One region of the Shouchella phoenicis genome, then DNA from elsewhere that is predicted to be linked to it. Evidence: riboswitches for the same ligand, from Rfam matches in the RefSeq annotation. Region 1 holds a riboswitch; each other region holds the start of a gene.
The links. Region 1 has a riboswitch for thiamine pyrophosphate ahead of ABC361_RS09325 (3-oxoacyl-ACP reductase). Riboswitches for the same ligand answer to the same signal wherever they lie in the genome.
Positions count from the first base shown of each region.

Region 2: it holds a riboswitch for thiamine pyrophosphate, as region 1 does, so the genes downstream of both, thiE (thiamine phosphate synthase) here and ABC361_RS09325 (3-oxoacyl-ACP reductase) in region 1, are expected to answer to the same signal.
Region 3: it holds a riboswitch for thiamine pyrophosphate, as region 1 does, so the genes downstream of both, ABC361_RS03840 (acetylornithine deacetylase) here and ABC361_RS09325 (3-oxoacyl-ACP reductase) in region 1, are expected to answer to the same signal.

Region 1 covers NZ_JBDFMQ010000001.1:1,717,358-1,719,625, forward strand. The annotation lists gene ABC361_RS09315 (ABC-F family ATP-binding cassette domain-containing protein) at 1-248, shown strand, start outside; gene ABC361_RS09320 (GNAT family N-acetyltransferase) at 288-776, opposite strand; TPP riboswitch at 913-1,027, shown strand; gene ABC361_RS09325 (3-oxoacyl-ACP reductase) at 1,183-1,935, shown strand; gene ABC361_RS09330 (LLM class flavin-dependent oxidoreductase) at 1,955-2,268, shown strand, end outside.
Region 2 covers NZ_JBDFMQ010000001.1:1,501,030-1,503,297, reverse strand. The annotation lists gene ABC361_RS08220 (thiazole synthase) at 1-376, opposite strand, end outside; gene thiS (sulfur carrier protein ThiS) at 380-577, opposite strand; gene thiE (thiamine phosphate synthase) at 574-1,203, opposite strand; TPP riboswitch at 1,272-1,382, opposite strand; gene aspA (aspartate ammonia-lyase) at 1,417-2,268, opposite strand, start outside.
Region 3 covers NZ_JBDFMQ010000001.1:672,400-674,667, forward strand. The annotation lists gene ABC361_RS03830 (class I SAM-dependent methyltransferase) at 77-913, opposite strand; gene ABC361_RS03835 (hypothetical protein) at 1,005-1,181, shown strand; TPP riboswitch at 1,278-1,380, shown strand; gene ABC361_RS03840 (acetylornithine deacetylase) at 1,378-2,268, shown strand, end outside.

The sequences.
Region 1 (2,268 bases):
AGATGGTTGTGTTGAGCGGGGGAGAAAAATCAAAGGTTCGCTTATGTAAGCTAATCAATCGCGAGTCAAATATCTTGGTTCTTGATGAGCCTACGAATCACCTTGATGTGGATGCGAAGGAAGAATTAAAGCGTGCATTGCGAGCATATAAAGGCAGTATTCTGCTCATTTCTCACGAACCAGAATTTTATCAAGATATTGTCACAGAAACGTGGAACTGTGAAAATTGGACAACAAAACTTGTATAAAGAATAAAGCTAAGACCGGCTGAGGTCTTAGCTTTTCTTTTACTCGAAAATGAGTTGGTAAAACGCTAAGTCAAGCCAGCGATCAAACTTATAGCCAACTTTTTCAATCGTTCCATTGTGTGTAAAGCCAAATTTTTTATGCAATCCGATGCTCTGTTCGTTCGTGGCATCAATCCCTGCGATCATCGTTTTATAGCCATCTTGTTTGGCTAACGCAATCATTTCGGTTAGCAGTTGAGTAGCAATTCCTTTTTTTCGTTGATTGGGATCTACATAAATGGAATGTTCAATACTGTATTGATAAGCAGGCCACGCTCGGAACGAACCATATGTCGCGAACCCAATGACGTGATTGTCTTCTTCAAAAACGAGAATAGGAAACTTGTCTTCGATCTTTTGGTTATACCACGTTTCACGCATCTCGAGTGTATGAGGCTCGTACGAATAAACGGAGGTTGTATGTAGAATCGCATGGTTGTAAATGGTAAGAATCTCTTGTAAGTCTTCTTTCGTTGCTTTTCGTATCATGTTGTCAGAAACACCTCGTTATTCTGTTTTTTTACTCATTATAACGGTCGAGTTGAAAAAAGAAAATAGGAAAACAAGAGCAGTCGAAAATTGACGTAAGGGATTATTAAAAATATAATGAATTTGAAAACAATATATGACTAACTAGGGGAGCCCAATGAGCTGGGCTGAGAGGAAAGCGCGATGAGACTTTTTGACTCTTTGGACCTGATCTGGGCAATACCAGCGTGGGAAAGTTATGATGAATCGTCTTCTTTCATTCATTGTGCCGGGGCTAAAACAGACTCGGCACTTTTTTGTTTAGTCTTGATTCTATTAGTGAGAAAAAAAGGTGAGGCAAATGTAAAGATTGGTAGTGTTGAGCGGTTGAGATGTGTATAAAACGAAAAGGATAGGAGCGAAAAAAATGACAAGAACCGTATTAGTAACAGGTGGCAGCAGAGGTTTAGGTGCAACAATTGTAAAAACGTTAGCCAATCAAGGGTATCAAGTTGTGGTCAATTACTATAAAAGCAAAGAAGCGGCAGAGAAACTAGTGTCTGAGATTGGACAAGACCAAAGTATCGCCATTCAAGCAAATGTGACAAACCGAGAAGAAGTAGACACCATGATGGCGCAAGCAACCAATTATTTCGGTCAGATTGATGTAGTGGTAAACAATGCGCTAGTCGATTTTAAATTTGATCCTTCTCAACAAAAGTCTTTTATTAACCTTTCTTGGGACGATTATCAGAAACAAGTCGATGGCACATTAAAGGCAGCGTTTCATGTTGTTCAAAGTGTGCTTCCTCAATTTTTAGAACGCAAACAGGGTTCAATTATTAGTATTGGAACGAACCTTTTTCAAAACCCTGTCGTCCCCTACCATGAATATACAACGGCAAAGGCAGGGTTGATCGGCTTTACGCGCAATCTCGCCTCAGAATTAGGTGTACACGGAATTAACGCAAATGTCGTTTCAGGAGGGCTTTTAAAAACGACTGATGCAAGCGCCGTGACATCGCAAGAGGTGTTTGATTTAATCGCGCAATCCACACCATTAAAGAAGGTAACAACGACTCAAGATGTTGCGAATATGGTCGCTTATCTAGCTTCAGAAAACGCAAGTGGAATAACCGGACAAACGATTACGGTAGATGGTGGTCTCACGATGAACTAAAACAATGGAGGGGAAGGGAATGCATACGTTCGAAAACCAGATGCATCTCGGTGTCTTACTTTATGGCTGTGGACATCATCAAGCAGCGTGGCTTATGCCCGATTCTTACATAGAGGACATTGGGAATATCTCTTACTATCAGACTCTAGCACGATTGGCGGAAAAAGGATGTTTTGATGCGATCTTTTTTGCTGACAATCAAGCGTTTCGAGGAGCCGAGCCAACAGATATGCCAGCTTTTTGGTTTGACCCGATTGTGAAATTAACGGCTATTTCTCAAGTCACGAACTATGTTGGGCTCGTATCCACGGTTTCAAGCACATTTGCAAATCC
Region 2 (2,268 bases), 220 kb from region 1:
ATACAAGGATTTCGGTCGCTTTTAACGTCTCAATCGGATCAGGCAGCAACGTTTTTTCAGAAGCACTTATTTCAATCTTAATCCAATCACTTAAGCCAGACGCTTTTGCTAAACGGGCAATGCGAATGGCTTCTTCCGCTGTGGAAGCACCCGATGTATTCGGCAAATACTGAAAAGCTTCCCCGTTTAGATGTTGTAAAATCGCATCTTCGGCTGGCGCTTCCAAGTTCACTCGCCGCAAGGCAAATGTTAATACTTCAGCACCAGATGCTTTAATCGCTTCATTTTGAACAAAAGGATTTGGGTAGCGACCAGTCCCTAAAAAGAAGCGTGACTGTAATGTTTTTCCGTTTATGCATAAAGGCTTTTTATTCATACCTCAACCACCTCCAACAAAGTGAACAAGTTCAATTGACTTATTTTCAGATAAGGGTGTATCGCTCCATTTTTCACGTGAAATGATGTCACCAGCCATTTCGACGACGAGGAGATGTCCATTTAATTCTAGTTCCGCAATCAATTGTTCAATGGTTTCACTTTTTACAGTTCGCCGCTCACCATTTATTAAAAGGTTCATGCTTTCGCCTCGTTTATCGCCTTCGTCATTGTCTCTGCCGCTGCTTGCACATCTTTAGCAGCGACCACTTCCGTGATGACACATACCGCGTCTGCTCCTGCTTCAATGACTTCACGGACATTATGAGTTTTGATGCCACCGATCGCAACAAATGGAATCGAGACATGCGCTTTAATTTCTTTTATATACGAGGTGGTAACTGGGTCAACCACGTCTTCTTTACTGTTTGTTGGAAATATAGGGCCGACACCGATATAGTCTGCCCCACCTTTTTCCGCTTCAAGGGCTTCGTCTAATTTATGCGTTGATACACCAATGATTTTATCTTTACCGACAAGTTTACGGACTTCAGCCAATGGCATGTCATCTTGTCCTACGTGAACCCCGTCTGCATCAACTGCCATGGCAATATCAATGTAGTCATTCACAATAAACGGCACGTTATACGCTTTACAGAGATCATTTAAACGCTTTGCTTTTTCAAAAACTTCTTTCCGACTGCTTGTTTTATCTCTTAGCTGAATAAAGTCTGCTCCACCTTTAATCGCTTCTTCCATTACATGGAGAAGCTCTCTGCCTTCATGAAACGCTTCTCCTGTTATGACATAAAGTTGAAAATTTTTCATCTTTGTTTACACTCCTTCACGCAAAAAAACCGTAACCAAAGGGGTTACGGTTTACACGCTCAATGATATGATACGTATGCCGACTTCCCTCCGCTGGTATAAACCAGATCAGGTTAAAGAGTAAAAGAAATCCGTTCTTTTTCTCAGCCCAACTTCATCGGGCACCCCTAGTCTTTGCTATTTTCTTTTAGTATGACATATGTGGTTCTATTTTTAAAGTGGTAAGAAACGCGATCCTGCTATACCCGGTTTGGTCATTTCTTTTGGATCAAGAATTTCGTTTAACTCTTCTTCGGACAAAATGCCACGCTCCAAACAAATTTCCCGCACAGGTCGCTCCGTTTCTAACGCTTCTTTGGCAATGCGAGTGGCCACTTCATAACCGACATGAGGGTTAATTGCCGTGACAATACCTACACTATTTTCAACAAGCTCTCGACAGCGCTCGATATTAGCAGTAATACCAGCAATCGCATATTCACGGAATACGCGCATACCATTTTCAAGAACGGTTAAAGATTGTAGTAGATTAAACACAAGCACAGGTTCCATCACATTTAACTCAAGCTGTCCTGCTTCAGACGCTAAGCTAATGGTATGATCATTTCCAATTACTTGGAAAGAGAGCTGATTAATCACTTCGCACATGACTGGATTTACTTTTCCTGGCATAATGGAAGATCCAGGCTGTCGTGCAGGTAAGTTGATTTCATTTAGGCCAGTACGCGGTCCCGAACTCATTAAACGTAAGTCATTGGCTATTTTGGATAAATTAATGGCTAATATTTTTAGGGAACTAGATAGTTCTGTATAAGCGTCCGTATTTTGCGTAGCATCTACAAGGTCTTCAGCTGTTTTAAAAGGAAGATTTGTAACCGTCGCAAGATGTGTTGCTACTTTTTCAATATACTCCGGTTTCGCGTTTAAGCCTGTCCCGACAGCTGTGGCACCCATATTTACTTCATGTAAATGATTGGCAGAGCGGCTAATTCGTTTTAAATCACGGACTAACACTTTTCGATAAGAACCAAATTCTTGTCCAAGTCGAATCGGCACTGCATCTTG
Region 3 (2,268 bases), 1.0 Mb from region 1:
TAACACATTGTGAAATGGTGAGCAAGTAGTTTATGCAAATACCATAGTCTTTTCTTTATAGACTATGGCAAGTTTGTTAGTTCTTCTTTGCTAAGAAAGCCATTGTGTCGCTTTTGGCCGTATATGGCTTTCCAGTCACATCACTATATACCTCTTTAGTGCTAAAGCCGGCTTCTTCTAATTCTGTTTGCAGCATAGGTTTAGTGAAATATTGATTCCAAATATAATAGGTTTGAGTATCATCTGCGGTCATTACATTTGTTTGTTCAAGGCTAACGCGTTCGTCTGGATAAGTACAATTTTGTTGAAGTTCAAGATGATTTTCAGGCGACCAAAAGCCGCCGTGTTCATGATGATTCCAATAGCGTTGGTCTGAAAATCGTTTGAATTTCTCTTCTGTAAACACGTCTAAAAACAATTGACCCCCAATGTTTAAGCTGTCATAGATACGTTGTAAAACTTGCTTTCGTTCTTCTTTTCCAAGCGCACCGTAATCACAATAAATGAGTAAGGCAAGATCAAACTCGGGCTTCAATTGAACCGAGAGATAATCTTGATTAATATACGTAATGGGAAGACCTTTTTTCTTCGATTGTTCTTGTGCGTATTGAATGGAGTGGGAAGAAATATCAATTCCCGTGACAGTATGCTGTAATTGTGCAAGCGGTTCACAATAGAGCCCAGGTCCACAGCCAAAATCAACAATTTTTGTAGGCTTTTCATTTAAAATGTGTTGATGAATGAAATGAACAGAAGTTCCAACCGTACCAGCGTGTCGACTAGCACCTTCATGATCTTGACTTAAGTGGGCATCCAATAAAAAAGGCGCAATGTGAGGGTCCTGCCAAAACATATTTTTATTTCTTGCAAAGAGAGCAGGGCGTTTGATGGTTTCTAAAAGTGTGCGGTTCATGGTGAATGAGTCCTCCAATTCTTTTTTTTCATACAAAAAAACCGCAGAGCTCTGCTCTACGGGGTAAGTTGGTGACCGTAGTGAGCAAAACATGAAAACAGTGATCACAAAGAAGCGTTGCTTGGCTCTAGCAACTGTTTATCTCCCATATGATTCCTTGTTTTTCAATGTTTTACTCGTTTCCAGTCATCGTCAAGTTTGTGTCAATCCAACTTCGACGATGCCGAATGTCGTCACCGATCCTTTTAGTATGATGCCGCAATTATAACGTCAGAAAAAGAGTGACGCAAGTATTTATTGAATTAATTATACAAACGTTCTTATTACTTTGGTAAACTAAGGAAGGGAATAATTAATTGAATAAAAACACCACTAGGGGTGCGCAAAGCTGAGAGAGGCAAGGATGTCTTAACCCTTATGAACCTGATCTAGATGATACTAGCGGAGGGAAGTGGCTGAACCGAATGTGCTGTTTTTTTTCGTTCAACACTTCTTTTCCTATAAAAGAGGTGTTTTTTATTTTTGAGGAGGAAGAAGCAGTGGATTTGTTAATGAAACAAGTAGATGAACGAGAAGAAGAGTTAATCCAACTTGTGAAAGATCTAATTTCGTTTGAAACACCAGCGCCGCCTGCTCGAAATACGGCAGGAATCCAAACATTTATTGCGGAATACTTAGAAGAATTAGGGGCAACGGTTGATCAGTGGGACGTTTATGAAGGGGATCCGAATGTAGTTGGCACATTAAAAGGATCGTATTCAAATGCGTTTCACAGTTTGATTCTAAATGGTCACGTTGATGTCGCTTCTGTCGATAAGGATGAGGTGTGGAGGACGTCCCCTTTTTCTGCCGAGGTTATGGATGGAACGATTTACGGTCGTGGTGCTGCAGACATGAAAGGTGGTCTTGCTGCTTGTTTGTTTGCACTAAAACTTGTATCTGATCATGGTTTGAAGTTAAAGGGAGATGTCTTTTTACAATCGGTTATCGGAGAAGAAGTGGGGGAAGCAGGGACGAAGCAATGTTGTGAGCATGGCTATCAAGCAGACTATGCGATCGTAGCGGATACAAGTCACTGTGCAATCCAAGGTCAGGGCGGCGTTATTACAGGTTGGATTACCATTAAAAGTCCGACCACGCACCATGACGGCACGAGAAGACAAATGGTTCATGCAGGTGGAGGCGTGCATGGAGCAAGCGCAATTGAAAAAATGACAAAAATGATTACGGCTTTGCAAGAGTTAGAACGACATTGGGCCATTACAAAATCGTATCCTGGATTCCCTTCAGGAACCAACACGATTAATCCAGCCGTTATTGAAGGTGGACGGCATCCTGCTTTTATTGCGGATGAA